2 regions of the Parendozoicomonas sp. 209JJ7-1 genome follow, and region 2 is predicted to be linked to the other one. Evidence: predicted binding sites of a transcription regulator. Region 2 holds the regulator's gene; the other holds the start of a gene.
The links. The regulator PhoB, encoded in region 2, activates phosphate uptake and scavenging genes when phosphate is short. The targets are predictions, from matches to a motif close to TGTCATANNNNTGTCANA.
Positions count from the first base shown of each region.

Region 1: ACY2RQ_RS04085 (PA1571 family protein) is a predicted target of PhoB. The motif match lies at 3,366-3,383, and genes of this name have one in related genera.

Region 1 is NZ_JBYVJU010000003.1:120,865-129,349, reverse strand. Features, by position in the region: gene napA (nitrate reductase catalytic subunit NapA) at 1-1,685, shown strand, start outside; gene ACY2RQ_RS04100 (nitrate reductase cytochrome c-type subunit) at 1,685-2,161, shown strand; gene ACY2RQ_RS04095 (NapC/NirT family cytochrome c) at 2,158-2,754, shown strand; gene ACY2RQ_RS04090 (TIGR02808 family protein) at 2,751-2,915, shown strand; gene ACY2RQ_RS04085 (PA1571 family protein) at 2,986-3,147, opposite strand; gene ACY2RQ_RS04080 (hypothetical protein) at 3,420-5,144, shown strand; gene ACY2RQ_RS04075 (hypothetical protein) at 5,423-7,141, shown strand; gene ACY2RQ_RS04070 (rod shape-determining protein) at 7,231-8,268, opposite strand.
Region 2 is NZ_JBYVJU010000010.1:34,730-43,214, reverse strand. Features, by position in the region: gene recG (ATP-dependent DNA helicase RecG) at 1-307, shown strand, start outside; gene ACY2RQ_RS11340 (hypothetical protein) at 603-1,019, shown strand; gene ACY2RQ_RS11335 (helicase) at 1,081-1,458, opposite strand; gene ACY2RQ_RS11330 (HU family DNA-binding protein) at 1,634-1,909, opposite strand; gene ACY2RQ_RS11325 (chorismate--pyruvate lyase family protein) at 2,274-2,816, shown strand; gene ubiA (4-hydroxybenzoate octaprenyltransferase) at 2,813-3,694, shown strand; gene ACY2RQ_RS11315 (SprT-like domain-containing protein) at 3,704-4,351, shown strand; gene phoB (phosphate regulon transcriptional regulator PhoB) at 4,447-5,142, shown strand; gene phoR (phosphate regulon sensor histidine kinase PhoR) at 5,230-6,561, shown strand; gene ACY2RQ_RS11300 (H-NS family histone-like protein) at 6,558-6,977, opposite strand; gene ACY2RQ_RS11295 (DesA family fatty acid desaturase) at 7,125-8,309, opposite strand.

The sequences.
Region 1 (8,485 bases), on a different contig from region 2:
ACTTTATCTGCCATCACATCATCAGCACCAACCGGGTGAACAGCGACTTCGTTAACAAGCACACCCATTTTCGTCTTGGGGAGACCGATATCGGTTACGGCCTGCGCCCGGACAACCCTCTGCAGATGAAAGCCAAACATCCGAACAGCGGTGCCTCAAAGCCTATTGATCTTGATGCCTTTGCCCGTTTTGTCAGCGACTATCCCCTTGAGAAGGTGTCCGAAATGTCCGGTGTCAGCAAAAGAAGCCTGCTGGATCTGGCAGAGCTTTACGCTGACCCTGACCGGAAAGTCATGTCCCTCTGGACCATGGGGGTTAACCAGCACACTCGCGGCGTATGGATGAATAATATTATTTACAACATCCACCTGCTGACCGGAAAAATATCAGAGCCAGGCAGCGGTCCCTTCTCCCTCACCGGCCAGCCTTCCGCCTGCGGCACAGCCCGGGAAGTGGGCACCTTCTCCCACCGTCTGCCCGCCGATATGGTGGTCACCAGCCCTGAAGACCGTGAACGGACCGAACACATCTGGAAGCTGCCTCCCGGCACCATTCCCCCAAAACCCGGCTATCACGCAGTGCTCCAGGACAGAATGCTGAAAGACGGCAAACTTAACGCTTACTGGGTGATGTGTAATAACAATGTCCAGACCGCCCCCAACCTCAATAAAGAGACACTGCCCGGATACCTGAACCCGAAAGCTTTTATCGTGGTATCTGACCCTTACCCGACGGTGAGTTCTTCTGTTGCCGACCTGGTTCTGCCCACTGCCATGTGGGTAGAAAAGGAAGGAGCCTATGGCAACGCTGAACGACGCACCCAGTTCTGGTACCAGCAGGTAACCGCTCCCGGCGAATCCCGCAGCGATCTCTGGCAGTTGATGGAGTTTTCCAAACGCTTTACCACCAATGAGGTATGGCCACAGCAGCTTCTGGAAAACAACCCGGCTTACAAGAACAAAACTCTTTATGAAGTCCTGTTCGCCAATGGCCAGGTGGATAAATTTCCCCTCAACACCATTAATCCAAAACGGGATAATCAGGAAGCCAAACACTTCGGCTTCTATGTGCAAAAAGGACTGTTTGAGGAATACGCCACCTTTGGCCGCGGCCATGGCCATGACCTGGCTCCTTTTGATATGTATCACAAAGCCCGCGGTCTGCGCTGGCCTGTCGTGAACGGCAAGGAGACCCGCTGGCGCTTCCGGGAAGGTTACGACCCTTATGTCAAAAAAGGCCAGGGAGTGTATTTCTACGGCAAGCCCGATGGCCGGGCCTGGATGTTTGCCCTGCCCTATGAGCCGCCACCGGAACTTCCCAATGAGACCTATGATCTATGGCTGTGCACCGGTCGGGTTCTGGAACACTGGCACTCAGGCACTATGACCCAGCGGGTTCCCGAACTTTATAAAGCCTTCCCTGACGCTGTGCTGTTTATGAACCCGGACGATGCCCGGGAACGGAAACTGCGCCGGGGAGATGAAGTGCAGGTCAGTTCCCCTAGGGGCAGCATCCTGACCAGAGTCGAAACCCGGGGCCGAAACCGCATGCCCAGGGGTATGACATTTATTCCCTTCTTTGACGCTTCGGAACTGGCAAACAAACTGATTCTGGATGCCACCGATCCCCTGTCAAAGCAGACCGATTTTAAAAAATGTCCGGTCAAGGTTGAGAAGGTGTCGTGATGGTAAGCCTGCGTAAATCCATCGTAACCTGGCTGACGGGCCTGACCGCCCTGGCTATTCTGCCTGTACAGGCTGAAAAGCCCACGCCTCCCCCTCCCCTTGAACCTCCGGAGTCACTAAGGGGAATAACCCCCATACAGGAAGAAGGCACGCCGCCACGACTCCAGGATTTCCCCAAGGAGACGCCCCGCTACAAACCCAACTATATCGGACAACCGCCGTTAATTCCCCACGCTATCCGGGGGTACGAAATCACCGCCAACACCAATAAATGCCTGACATGCCACGGGCTGGATTCCGCCCATATTACCGGCGCTCCCCGTATCGGCTTTTCCCATTTCCGGGACCGCAAAGGCAACCTGCTGTCCGATGTTTCTCCAGCCAGGTATTTCTGCACTCAATGCCATGTCCCCCAGAAAAACGCCCCTCCACTCAGGGAAAACCTGTTTGATCCTGTGCCGAGCCTGAAGCCATGAAGCTGCCCGCCTGGATACATCGTTACTGGAGCAGGCTCACCGTGCCCGTAGCTCTGGCCCTGTGGGTGGTGCTGGCCTTTGGCTTTATCGCGGGCATTATTTTCTGGGGTGGGTTTAACACCGCCATGGAGATGACCAACACCGAAGCCTTCTGCACCAGCTGCCATGAAATGCGTGATAACGTCTTCCAGGAGATTAAGCCCACCATCCATTACACCAACCGCTCCGGGGTCAGGGCCACCTGCCCGGACTGCCATGTTCCCCATGAATGGACCTATAAAATTATTCGCAAAGTCCAGGCTTCCAAAGAGGTCTGGGGCAAGATCACCGGGATTATTGATACCCGGGAGAAATTTCTTGCTCACCGCCAGGAGATGGCAGAACGGGAGTGGGCACGTATGAAAGCCAACGACTCACGGGAGTGCCGTAACTGCCATGAATTTTCCTACATGGATCTGTCGGTGCAGTCATCCCGGGCAGCCCGCATGCACAGGGAGTTTCTTGCCACAGGCAAGGCCACCTGCATCGACTGCCATAAAGGCATTGCCCACCGACTGCCCAATATGAGTGAAGAAAAAGGAGGCTGGCAATGAGCACGCTGGAATCCCTGATCTGGCATATTCTTGGCTATACCACCATGCCGCTGATTTTCCTGGTCGGTTTTGTTGGGACGGCGCTGGTCGCCTGTATCCTGATGGACCTTTTCTCCATTTCCTCTATTGGGAAAGACGTTAACAAACCACCAGCTCCCTGAAACCGAAAACGTCCGACACACAATGTACCGGGCATTTATAAGTATCAGGTGAAACTAATTTCTCGCAGGTTTACTTCTCGTAGACTTCCTGCTGACGAATCAGGCGATCCAGGCTCTCAGATACCATGGCATCGGTAATCGGCAGTTCGCGGCCGTCTTCAGTGATAATTGCGGCTCCGAACATGGGGTCAAAGTGTCCGGTTGCCATCTGGTTGCGAATCATTGTATCCATCTTTCTCTCCCGAACAGTCGTTAGAACATCAGAAAATTCACTTTACTGGGCAACGCTTTTGGCCTCTATAGTGGTTTTGTAACAACACCTGCAGGATTTGTGAACAGGATTAACCTGCGCTGACAATTGAGGACAATTGAGCATGCAGATTGTTTGTAACACTGACCGGAGGTAAAGCCAGACTGTCTAACGTTCCGCCCTCAGGAACATAGCAAAGCTGTCATAAATCTATCGGACACCAAGATACCGATTCTTAACCGAGGGCATACGCTATGTTTCACAAAAACAGGTTCCACACAACCACGTTCCACACAACCACTATGTACAACACAGGTAACAGTATTAACGGCAGCAACCAGGCCGTGATACGGCTATTCCAGGCCATTTTCACACTGGTTTTTCTGGCTACTATTTCCGTCACTCTTCTGGCCCAGGATAAACCGCTAATTATTGATTTACAGAATAATCCAAAGCCTGAATATACCCTGGAAAGTGGTCAGGAAGTTATCATCGCCTGCCATGAACAAAACAAACCAGGCCATGAACAAAGACTGGTTGCCTGGCGAGTCGACACTGCGCTTTACAGCAGTAACTCCCTGCCCGGCAACCTGATGGCTACCAGTGATAACGATCTTATCTTCCAGGTAGATTACAAAGATGACAGCACCACCACATACAGTTGTTATTACACAACCAGTGGTTTCCATAACGGCTTTTTCAGCAGTGCTACGAGCGACTCACTCGAAGTGATTATCAAAGGGGAGTCAGAAGGCAGCGCAGCACCAATTAGCAGCCCCCCTCAAAGGCCGCGCCTGATCGCCATGAACTATAACGCAAATAATCAGATCATGGAGCTTGACTGGCACTCTGTTGCCGGCACCGAACAGGAACTTAACGTCTTCTCGGAAGAGGGCGAAGAACTTTATAACTCATATAACCTGAACCAATGCAATGGCCATGTACGTGTACACAACTTTAATATCCGGGACGGAAAAAAAATTGTCGCACTGCGAGCCTGCGACAATAAGGAATGCACTTCATCCGTACCTGTTTTTGTGGATGGAAATGTCCCCATAGAGGAATACACCGTAGACACGAACACCGGAATAAAACTGCCTTATACACTGGGTCATGACAACCTCGACAACAGTTTCTATACCGTATACAGCCAGGAACGGGACGGAGATGAGACTTACAAGGTTTTCGGTGACAACTCCCCCTACTTCGCCACAACAGCTGAGAGCAATTCAAGCTTTTCTTTAAGTTTGGCAAAGAACAACCCGGAGGGAGAGAATTACTTCTTTACCCAGGGCCTTGCCTTTGTGCAAGCGAACAGCTTTAGCAGAAACCCCACCCCGGAGGCTGGAAACAACCAGCCACGGATGCGTTTCCATAAGGCTTATAATCTAAGAGAGACTGGCCAGCCAAAAGCATCTGTCACTATATCCTACTGTGATGTAACAGCCTCCAGCAGCACGCCATCCATGTCAGCAACCGAGTCATCAACAAACATGGAACTGACATCATCCGTGAATCCATCCAGTACAATGCCGAGCCTTCCGGCGAGCTTCCCCATAAGCTCCCCGCTGGTGGTCACAACTCAAACAATCCAAAGTTCAGGGCAGGTGACCTCTTCAGAGCCGATGATTGTTTTCACATCCTCCAATTCTGGCCCGGTAACATCCAGCTTCTTCCCGACGTCAGTCTCTGAAAGCATGGGTTCAACACTGTCCAGCCTGCAAGGACTCTCTACATTGTTCAGCAGCAGTTTCATGCCTTCGGAAACAGAGGGAACAGCCTTTCCGTCACCAAGTGACTCCTCTTTGCCTCCTCACCCTAATAACGAAGGGGGAATTATCGGGGGTACAGCAGCTGCAGCACTAATTGTCGGAATCTCTGCCCTGGCTATTCTTGTAACAACAGTAATGGTGGTCAAGAAGAAGGGCGGACACTCCTCCCAGGACGTTCAGATGCATGATATGCCAGTCGATAATTAAACGGATTTATCTACGGAAAGACCAAATAGAAAGGTCAGTATTGAAAGTGCTGACCTTTCTCTTTATTTCAACACCGAAAATGACTTCAATACCAAAGAACTCCCGATTTTCTCTCAAATCATAATCAGAGACATTTACAGTTAAACACGCCTGATTATTTCTTCCGATAACCGAACATAAAGCCAAACTGTCTAACTTCCCGCCCTTCGGAACTTAACAAGGCTGTTGTGAATCTATCAGACAACAAGATCACAATTGTCAGCAAAAAGGTAGATACTATGTTCAGCACAATCACAATGTACAACACAGATAACAGTATTCACGGAAGTAGCAAGACCGTGATGCGACTATTCCAAACCATTCTCACACTGTTTTTTCTGGCCACAATCTCCGGCAACCTTCTGGCCGGGGATAACCCGATAAATATTAACGCTCTGAATATCACCGAGCCGGAATATGTCGTAAAAAATGGCCAGGAGGTTTCAATTTACTGTCCAAGACCGAGCCAGCCAGGACAACCTCAGCAGCTGGTTTTCTGGAGTGTTAACTCACAGCTTCTCAATGGCAACACCCTGCCCGGCGCTCTGACGGCAACCAGTAACAACCACCTTTTATTACAGGCTGATTACCTGAACGGCTCATCAGCAACATATGCGTGTTATTATACGACCACTCAAGGCGGTAGCGACTCATTTAAAACATCCCTGTCACTTTCTTACCCACCGGTCGTCATCAAAAACGAGCCAACGGGTAGTCTGCCAGTTAGCGCCGCCCCTCAACGCCCACAAATAATTGCCATGAACTACAACTCCGATGGTCAGACCATGGAGCTTGACTGGCATCCTGTTACAGACGCAGGTATCGAACAGGAGCTCAGCCTGTTTAAAGAAGATGGCACAGAACTTTACACCTCAGAGAACCTGAACCAGTGCAAAGGCCATGTACGCATACACAACATTGATATCCAGAAAGGAAACAAAATTGTAGAACTCAGGGCCTGCGGAGATACGGAATGTAAATCAGCCACCCCCATTTTTGTGAACCAAAATGTACCTGTTCAGGAGTATATCGTCGAGATATCTACCAAGGTGCAAATTCCTTACACACTGGACCCGAATGATGACCGGGATAACAGCTTTTACTCTGTCTATAACGCCGACCGTACTAATGATGCCAGTTATAAAGTATACGGAGGAAAGAGTCCTTACTTTCTGGTAGGAACCCAAAACAGTACAAGCTTTAGCATTGATACAAGTAATATCATGCCCAATGGCTTGAGCCACTTCTTTACCCGAGGGTTTGCCCTGGTTCAGGCTTACCTTTTCAAGAGCAACCCCCGTCCGGATATTGGTGACGGGCAGCCACTGATGCAGTTTCTCAGGGCTTACCACCTGAGCCAGAAAGTCAATAAACCAAAGTCTAACACTCCATCTCTTACTGTGTCCTACTGTGATATAACAGCAACTGAATCTGAGTACAGCAGTACGCCATTTATGTCAGAAACGGAGTCGTCACCGGTGATGGAATTTACTCCCTCCCTGACGTCGACAATGGAGCTGCCCACGAGCTTTCCCATAAGCTCCCCGATGGTTATCACAACCCACACGACCCAGAGTTCAGGGGAAGTGACCTCATCAGAGCCGATTATTGTTTTCACATCCTCCAACTCTGGACCGGTAACATCCAGCCTGTTCCCGACGTCAGTTTCTGAAGGCCTGTCCTCGGCACTTTCCAGCCTGCCCGGATTTACCACGATTTTCAGCAGCGCTATAGTTTCAGAAACAGAGGAAACTGCCTTTCCATCACCAACAGAGTCTCCTTTGCCTCCCCACCCTAATAACGAAGGGGGAATTATCGGGGGTACAACCGCAGCCGCTGCAGTTATAGCTGGTGTAGCTATTACTGCAGTGGCCGTTATTTATCTGGTAAAAAAACGCAGCCACACTCCCATGTTTATTCCGATGAATGAAATTGGAGACAATGCCCTCTCCAACTAAACGGATTTATCTCAACACCCCAAACCAAAAAGGCCTGCACTTTTCTTTGAGTGCAGGCCTTTTTTTATTATGTATAGCGGTGAAAACTATTATTCAGTAGAGAGCAGATCCATACGGTGACGGTCCATCATCTCAAGGGCACGACCACCACCACGGGCCACACAGGTCAGAGGCTCTTCCGCGACAATCACCGGCAGGCCGGTCTCTTCACTGACTAAAGTATCCAGACCACGCATCAGGGCACCACCGCCGGTGAGCACCACACCACGCTCTGCAATATCGGACGCCAGTTCCGGGGGAGACTGCTCCAGGGCACTCTTCACAGACTGAACGATGGAGTTCAAGCTGTCCTGCAGGGCTTCCAGCACTTCGTTGCTGTTCAGGGTGAAGCTGCGGGGCACACCTTCCGCCAGGTTGCGGCCACGGACATCAATTTCACGCACTTCACCCATGGGGTAAGCAATAGCGATTTCCTGTTTGATGCGTTCCGCAGTGGATTCACCAATCAGGCTGCCGTAATTGCGACGCACGTAAGTTACGATAGCTTCGTCGAAACGGTCACCACCAATACGTACAGACTCAGAGAACACCACACCGCTCAGGGAGATAATGGCAATCTCTGTCGTACCACCACCGATATCCACAACCATGGAGCCACTGGCTTCTTCAACCGGCAGGCCGGCACCGATAGCGGCGGCCATGGGCTCTTCAATCAGGTAAACCTCACGGGCACCGGCACCCAGTACAGATTCCCGAATCGCCCGGCGCTCCACCTTGGTGGATTTGCAGGGTACACAGACCAGCACACGGGGGCTGGGCTGAATAAAACTGTTTTCATGCACTTTATTTATAAAGTGCTGAAGCATTTTCTCACAAACGTCGAAATCGGCAATAACACCGTCTTTCATTGGGCGAATTGCAGTTATACTGCCGGGGGTACGCCCGAGCATGCGCTTGGCATCTGTACCGACGGCCACCACACTCTTCTGGGTACCGAGGTTGCGAATGGCAACAACAGACGGTTCATCAAGCACGATACCTTTATCGCGTACATAGACCAGGGTATTTGCGGTTCCCAGGTCAATAGACAAGTCTGTCGAGAACAGGCCGCGCAATCTCTTTAACATAGTGTCCTGTAGCCCTGCTATGGTCTTGGCTTTAAATATATCCGCCAACAATAACAATGGAGTGCACACCGGGCAAGCCGGACCGTCCACTCTGTTGCTCGATATACAAGGCCTGGTGCTGAAAAAGAACCTTGAGATTATAGGGACAAGTCCCTAAATTAGGCCGGTTATTGGTAAATTTCGAGCCGGCGTTGCTACATATGTTGTTACATATAAA
Region 2 (8,485 bases):
TCACTGTGTGCTGATGTATCACCCTCCCCTGTCCCAGCAAAGCAAAGAACGCCTGCAGGTTATGCGGGACTCCAGCGATGGCTTTGTTATCGCTGAAAAAGATCTGGAGCTACGAGGCCCCGGCGAAGTTCTGGGTACACGGCAGACCGGTTTAGTGCAGTTCCGAGTCGCCGACCTAGAACGGGATAAAACCCTGCTGGATAATATTAAAGGCGCTGCGGAACAGTTAATGCGTGATGCTCCGACCCATGTTCAGCCACTTATTGATCGCTGGCTGCCCCATGGGGATAAGTTTGCCGATGCCTGATCTCCTGCCTTTTTCAAGAGCCACAAAATCAATACTGTCGTATATTTGATCTGCTCCATGGTAAAACTGGACGACACATTACATAAATCTCATATCTGACCTCTGTCGTTATTTATTGCGACAGCAGGATATTTTGTACAAGACAATTTCAAATTCTCTGCTATTTATAGCTATCAGCTATTCTCCCAAGAGGCTGTCAGTAATGAGAAACTTTCAATCATGCGTCATTATCAGTCTTGTCTTACTGAATTCACATAACGCTGTTTTCGCTGATGACCACAGCATACATCACTCTATGCTGATACTAATCCCCCAAATACAGGCTATAAACCTGGATGGTTCACCCAATCAGAAAAAACAACAAACATGTGAAAAAGACTTCCAGAAAATCATCCAAAGCAACCCCTGGTTTTATGCTGCCAGCTCAAAATCAGGTCTCAATGAAGAACTTGCTGTTGCCGTAACATCCATCCTGCCGGACACATTTGTTACCCTGCACCCTATGGGAATTATGTACAGAGACGCTTTTTTAAGTGATGAACTGCCCGGCAATTACAAAAATTTCTACCATATAGCTAACGGGCACATGTACACCATTGGCAATCTATTCTTTGAAAGCACAGGCACTACTCACCTGTCATCACTGTCTGCAAGCATACAGTTTCTGTCTTATCCGAGGGAATACCAGTGCGTGCTCCAGACCGCTGAATAATGTTTACCTGAAGCACGAATGGAACTTGCTGGTGATTCCCGGGAATGGATATTTGCTCCTTTTATGACTTCATTTTACTTCCAGGAACAACCATGGAGACAATGCCCTGAAACCACATCAGTGACATCGGATTGCCTTCAACCCAGATGACCTTGTCCTGGATTCCTTTCATAAAGGCCAGTTTGGGTTTGCTTGCTGTCAGAGCATCAAACCCTTCACTGGCCGTTCTGAAACGAAGGGCAAATTCAGGCTTCTCTGAGCGACCTTTACGGCTGCTGACTTTCTGGTCTTTAATCGTAAATGTTCTTCTCACGCCATCTTCGCTGGAAATATCAAAGGTCATATCCTTGCCTTCCAGCTTTTTGCGGAACTCCGGATCCTTACTGCTTGCACGCCACATCAGCAGGCCCAGGCCCAGTAACAGGAATCGAAACTTCATACTTCCCTCCGGTTAAAGCTGTCCGAACCCATTCTAGCGATCGGCACAGTATTCGCCAGTGCTTAAAATGACACAAGGAGTGGTTAATTCAGCCAAAAAAGATGAGGAAAATAAAAGGGTTATTGAAGAGAGGAAAATGCGTGCCAGCAGTTTTCGGCTGCCGGCACACGGCTGTTTACTTGTTAACAGCTTCCTTCAGAGCCTTGCCAGGCTTAAAGGCTACGGTGTTACTGGCAGGAATTTGCATCGTGGCGCCAGTTTGGGGGTTCTTTCCGGTACGGGCACCTCTGGAACGCTGAACAAAAGACCCGAACCCTATCAGGTTCACAGACTCCTGACGCTCCAGCGCCTGGGTAATCTGGTCAATAATAACGGTCAGTGCCTGACTGGCTTTGTCTTTGCTTAAATCAGTCTGATCTGCGATTGCAGCGATGAGTTCTGGCTTACGCATAACTCCCTCTCGAATCCATTTGCATTATTTATTATTTTTTTGGTTTCCCTGCAGAGCTTATCCCAAACCCTGAGCAACCGAGAACATGCAGCACTTCAGAGTATGTACTTTTGTGCCGACACGATTTTCAACCTTAATGCAGCCCCTACGCCAGAGCAATACCAAATATCGGAGAAACAGGGATTTCCTCACCATAAAAAAGCGTTTTTACAAAACTTGCATCCCCAGAGCTTATCACTCATGCTGCGCCAAACAGCCACAAGCTGGAAATGCCATCCGCTTTATATCATCAATAAAGAGGCACAAACAAACAGGCACTTCCAATAGAAATCGCCAGGATGTGCTGGAGAAAGTCAGTAAACCTATGCCGTCATGCCCCGTTAATCTCGAATCCCAACAATGGCATCCCTGCGGAAACCTTCCCTGGCCTCTGCCTGAAATCTGGAAATCCTGGCTGCTCGACACAGGCTCCCTGACACAACGCCTGAAGGATACTTTCCCAGGATCCTTTACCGTCGATGTCCTTCGCCATGACTGGGGGCAACCGACCCTTGATGAGCAGCACTTTCTGTCGATAGACGGTGATGAGCAGGCCAGCATTCGGGAAGTGATCCTGATCTGCAATGGTCTGCCCAGGGTTTTCGCCCGAAGCATTCTTCCAGTTTCCAGCCTGGAAGGGGGAAACAAAGAGTTGCTGACTCTGAAAGACAGGCCGCTGGGAGCCTTTCTATTCTCTCACCCGGATCTGCAACGCGGCCCTATTGAGCTGACCAAAGTTCAGGATGTTGAAAACAATCCCGTCTGGGGACGTCGTTCCCTGTTTATCCTGAACCAGAAACCTCTGGTTGTATGTGAATACTTTCTTCCGGTTAATGCTGATCCGGCAACGGCAGAGTCTTCTCTATGAGCAGTGAAAAAATACAGCTGTCTGACAGGCTGGAAAATTATATTCAACTGACCCGAATTGACCGCCCCATCGGCATTTATCTTCTGCTCTGGCCAACCCTTTGGGCTCTTTGGCTCTCCGCTGATGGCTGGCCTTCCTTTGATATGCTGCTTATTTTTGTTTTAGGCACAGTTCTGATGCGTTCCGCCGGCTGCGTAATTAATGACTTTGCCGACAGGAAAATTGATGGACATGTAAAGAGAACCCATCAACGCCCCATGGCAACAGGCAGGGTTTCCAAAAAAGAAGCATTAACACTCTTTGCTGTTCTGATGCTGGCATCTTTTGTACTTGTGCTTTTTACCAATCCGCTCACCATTATACTGTCATTTGCCGGAGCAGTGCTGGCCGCTGTTTATCCGTTTATGAAGCGCTACACCCATCTGCCCCAGTTTTTTCTCGGGGCGGCTTTCGCATGGGGAATTCCCATGGCCTGGGCAGCTGAAACAAATACCGTCGCTCCTCTGGCCTGGCTACTGTTCGGCGGCTGCCTGCTGTGGATTGTGGCTTATGACACCCAGTACGCCATGGTAGACAGGGATGACGATCTGATTATAGGGGTAAAATCAACAGCCATTCTTTTTGGAGAGAAAGACAACACGATCATTACACTGCTTCAAGTACTGACCCTTTTATCTCTGGTCATCACAGGCACTGTAATTCACGCAGGGCTGTTTTATTATCTCGGCCTCGCCGGAATGGCCGGTATGTTCGTCTACCAGTACACTCTTACCAGGAACAGGGAAAGGGAATCCTGCTTTAAGGCCTTTCTTTCCAATCACTGGGCCGGTTTTGCGGTTCTGGCGGGAATAATTATTGATCGCTGCCTGATGAACTGAATAAGGATGATGCCAGACTCTCTCCCCTCCGACCTTGCCCATTCAAACCTTGAGGAGCACCTCTCAAGGCAACTCAGCTCTTATCTGCCCGAAGGCACTGCCCTTTTGTGCGCCAGGTGGCTGATAGACGGACAGGTTCAACTGAAAATAAGCCGCCCCCGCAAAACCAAGCTGGGAGATTTCCGGCCAGCTCAATATGGCAACCCCCACAGGGTCAGCGTAAATAATAACCTGGAGCCTTTACAGTTCCTGATTACCCTTGTCCATGAAATTGCCCATGTTCATACATGGAACCTCCATGGCCACTGTGTTTTCCCCCATGGGAAAGAGTGGAAACATCAATACCGGACTCTCCTCCATAAAATCCTCGAACTTGGTATTTTTGATACAAAAACCCATGGTTCTCTTTATAAACACAGCCTGAACCCCAAGGTCAGAAGCAGTGGCGATCAGACTCTCAAAGAATTAACCCAGCCTGAATCAGGCCTGATTCTTAATCATTTAAAGCCCGGAAAACGGTTCAACATTGAAAATGGAAAAGAGTTCCAGGCCATCCGTAAATTAAGAAAATACTGGCTTTGCAAAGAACCTGATTCAGACCGCCACTACAAAGTATTGGGAACCATTCCCGTATTTGTTGATAACAATCGAATATGACAATAAGACTGAATTGTCATTTATCTGTAACATTTAAGCGGTGTAATTCCTTGGTCCTGCTCATATCCAGACCTTCAGGGGGAATTGTTCGAGCCATGACAATAACTACAAGTAAAATTCTCATCGTGGATGATGAAGCTCCTATCCGGGAGATGATTGTCGTTGCTCTGGAAATGGCAGGCTATCACTGCCTGGAAGCAGAAGATGCCAAATCAGCCCATGCCATTATCGTTGACCAGAAGCCCGATTTAATTCTGCTGGACTGGATGCTGCCCGGCATCACCGGCATTGAACTGGCCCGTCGTTTGAAAAGGGATGAGCTGACCGCTGAAACCCCGATCATCATGCTGACCGCCAAAGGTGAAGAGGATAATAAAATCCAGGGCCTGGAAAGCGGCGCGGACGATTATATTACCAAGCCCTTCTCTCCCCGTGAGCTTGTGGCCCGCCTGAAAGCGGTTCTCCGCAGAACCCAGACTGTTGGCCAGAGCGAACCTATTGAAGTATTCGGGGTAACCCTCGATCCCATCAGCCACCGTGTCACCATTGATGACCAGCCAGCCGAAATGGGGCCCACGGAATATCGCCTGCTGCAGTTTTTTATGACTCACCAGGAACGTGCCTACACCAGAAGTCAGTTGCTTGACCACGTCTGGGGGGGTAATGTCTACGTAGAAGAAAGAACTGTAGATGTACATATTCGACGTCTGCGTAAAGCACTTGGTTTAGAACATGAAAAGCTTGTTCAGACTGTTCGCGGAACGGGTTATCGCTTCTCCACCAAGACCTGATAACACAGTCGTTTATTGTTAACAGCTAACAGGTAGTCGCTCTGAATAAGGGTGTGGATGCACTGATATAACAATACCGGTAAAAACGTGAACCAAAGCTGGCAATCTGCAGTTATAAAAAGCCCAGTTCTCATACTATTCATCTGTCTTGGGCTCGGCATTCTGACAGGAAACACTTTGCTGTTTCTTCTTCTTGGTTCAATCTGCTACCTGCTCTGGACCCTCAGGCACGTAAAACTGCTCTACCAGTGGTTGTATGACTGTTCTGCCGCCGGGCAACTCCTTGAACCTCCAAACTCAAGGGGGCTCTGGGGCGAAATGTTTGACGGCATGTACCGGCTACTGCGCCGAAGCGAACGCTCCCGCAGCCGTATGCAGGCGGTGATTGATCGTTTTCAGGAGTCCACATCTGCCCTGCGGGATGCCATTGTTCTCACCAATTCCCACGGCCAGATTGAGTGGTGGAACCCTGCCGCAGAGCATATTCTCGGCTTCCGGGACCCAGATGATATTGGCCAGCAGATAACCAACCTTATCCGTCATCCCAGGTTTGCCGAATACTTTGACAGAAAAGAGTACCAGGACCCTCTCAGCATCCCGTCTCCTATTTCCGAGGAGAGAAAACTGCTGTACTCCATCACTCTGTATGGAACAGATAACCGCCTGCTGGTTGTAAGGGACAACACCCGTATTTATCAGCTGGAGCAGATGACCAAGGATTTCGTGGCCAATGTCTCCCATGAACTGAGGACTCCTTTAACGGTTGTTTCCGGGTATGTTGAAACTCTGCTCGACAGCCTTACGATGATGCCGGAACCTCCGCATCCGATTCTTCCCAGAGCCCTGGAACAGATGCTGTCCCAGTCCAACCGTATGGGGAATATTATTGAAGACCTGCTGATTCTGTCCAAGCTGGAAACCGCCGACAGTCAGCAGGATCTGACACCGGTTAACATTCCTGTTTTACTGAACGCAATCATCGCTGATGCAAACCTGTTCAGCGGCGAAAGAAATCATGAAATTATTCTGGACTGCAAATCTGACTCCCAGATCCTGGGAAATGAGAAAGAGCTGCGCAGTGCTATTTCCAACCTTGTTTTTAATGCGGTGAAATACACACCGGATAACGGCACAGTGAAAGTGAAATGGCTTGTGGAATTGAATACCGGATATCTTATGGTGAAAGATAACGGTATAGGCATGGAACCCCAGCACATTCCACGCCTGACTGAACGTTTTTACCGGATCGACAAAAGCAGGCACGCCTCAACGGGTGGAACAGGCCTGGGACTGGCCATTGTTAAACATGTGCTGCTTAGACATGACGCTACACTGCTAATCAAAAGCCGGGTTGGTCAGGGAAGCAATTTTACCTGCCAGTTCCCCCATAGCAGACTGGTCAGGGAAACTGAGGATTAACGTTCCTCAACAATGCAGTCTGCTCTCTCTTTACCGGTACGCTGAAGATACTCTTGGAAAACCTTGGGGGCACGGCCGGTAAGAGAACCTTCCCATTGTCGGGCAATATCGTGATTATCCTTGAATTCAAACAGATAACGTTTGATATTTCTTTTCTTTTTTTCAGTAGTGACAAGCTGTCCGAAGTCTTCCACGGACACGCCTTTTTCTTCCATCATTTTACGAATGGCATCTATGCTGTTTTGCTTTGCTTGCAGTTTTTGTTCTTCTTCCACACGAACCTGACGCTTTTCTTCCAGTACATCTTTCAGCCTGGCGACAATCCGTTCAAGGTCTTCAACATGCACATCCCGAAACAACCCCCGTATACGGGTTTTACTGCTCAGGCGGTGCATGACTTCATCAAATATATTCATCTATTAAGCCCTCGCTCTTGCGTACAGGAGAAAAACAAAATAGGTAATAGTTCCCAGACTGACAACCGGAAAAGCGGCATTTATTTCTTGTGGTAAAAACAAAAACGGAAATACGGTGTTTTGTATTTCCGCTATCAAATTGGATTATCAGGCGACCTGGGCAGCAGGCAGGGAATAACTTCTCAAATGTGCGGAAAAATCCTGCAATACACGAATACCACTGTCTTCCGCCCGACGACACCACTCTTTCAAAGCTTCAAGACGTTCATTTTTGTTTTTTAAGTTTTGCCATATTTCCTGCAATTCCAGCCTGCTATGGTAAATAATTTTGAGTGTTTCCCTGGACTCTATAATGCTTTCTATGTTCTTAAAATGAACGGGCTTAAGCAAAGTCTGTTCGCAGGAAAGAAGTTTTTTGCCTCGTTTCAGAAGTTTTCTCTCACTGCCTTTTAGATTGTTGTATTCATCACGCACCATCGGAACAATAACTGTACGACGATATTGCTCCATTACCTGAAAACGATTGTTCACAATGGCCATTAAAGTGTCGCCGTCTATCTTGCTCTTTCCCGCAACCTGATGAGCCAGGGGGCGCCGGAACTTCACTTTGGCAAGACCGAGTATTTCAAACACCCGAATCCAGAACCAGCCAATATCAAACTCCCATTTACGGGCAGAAAGCTTTGCCGAGTTAGGGTAAGTATGATGGTTATTATGGAGTTCTTCCCCACCAATAATAAAACCCAGCGGAGAAATATTGCGGGCATTATCCCGGCATTCATAGTTACGATAACCAAAGTAGTGGCCGATCCCATTAATAACACCCGCCGCCATAACCGGCACCCAGAGCATCTGCACTGCCCATACGGTAATACCAGCCAATCCAAACAGAATCAGGTCAATAATCAACATAATTGCCAGGCCAAGCATATTATGGGGGGTGTAAAGCTTCTTCTCGATCCAGTCGTCCGGGCAACGCTGCCCGTAACGCCTCAAGGTTTCTTCATTTGCCGCTTCTGCCCGATAAAGTTCCGCCCCTTCCAGCAGAACTTTTTTCAAACTGCGCTGAACAGGGCTATGAGGGTCTTTCTCTGTTTCGCAGAACGCATGATGTTTACGGTGAATGGCCGTCCATTCCAGAGTACGCATTCCGGTTGACAGCCATAACCAAAAGCGAAAGAAGTGTTGCAGTGCCGGATGCAGTTCCAGTGCATTATGGGCGCTAAAGCGGTGCAGATAGATGGTAACGGAAAGAATAGTAATATGTGTCATTAACGCTGCGGCCAGTATGGTTTCCCAAACAGACAGCTGCAACAATCCCTCGTACCACATAACAGTTCACTCCCTTGTCAGGCTTACGGACTTATTTTTCTCTATTTTTTTCTGCCGGGAATTTGAAAACATTAAGTACCATGGCTCCACACGGTACATAGTTTCAATGAAATTGATGTATGACAAGGGCCAGGAAGAGCCTGGAGTGCATAGCAGGCAGAAGCGCTTCTGACGCT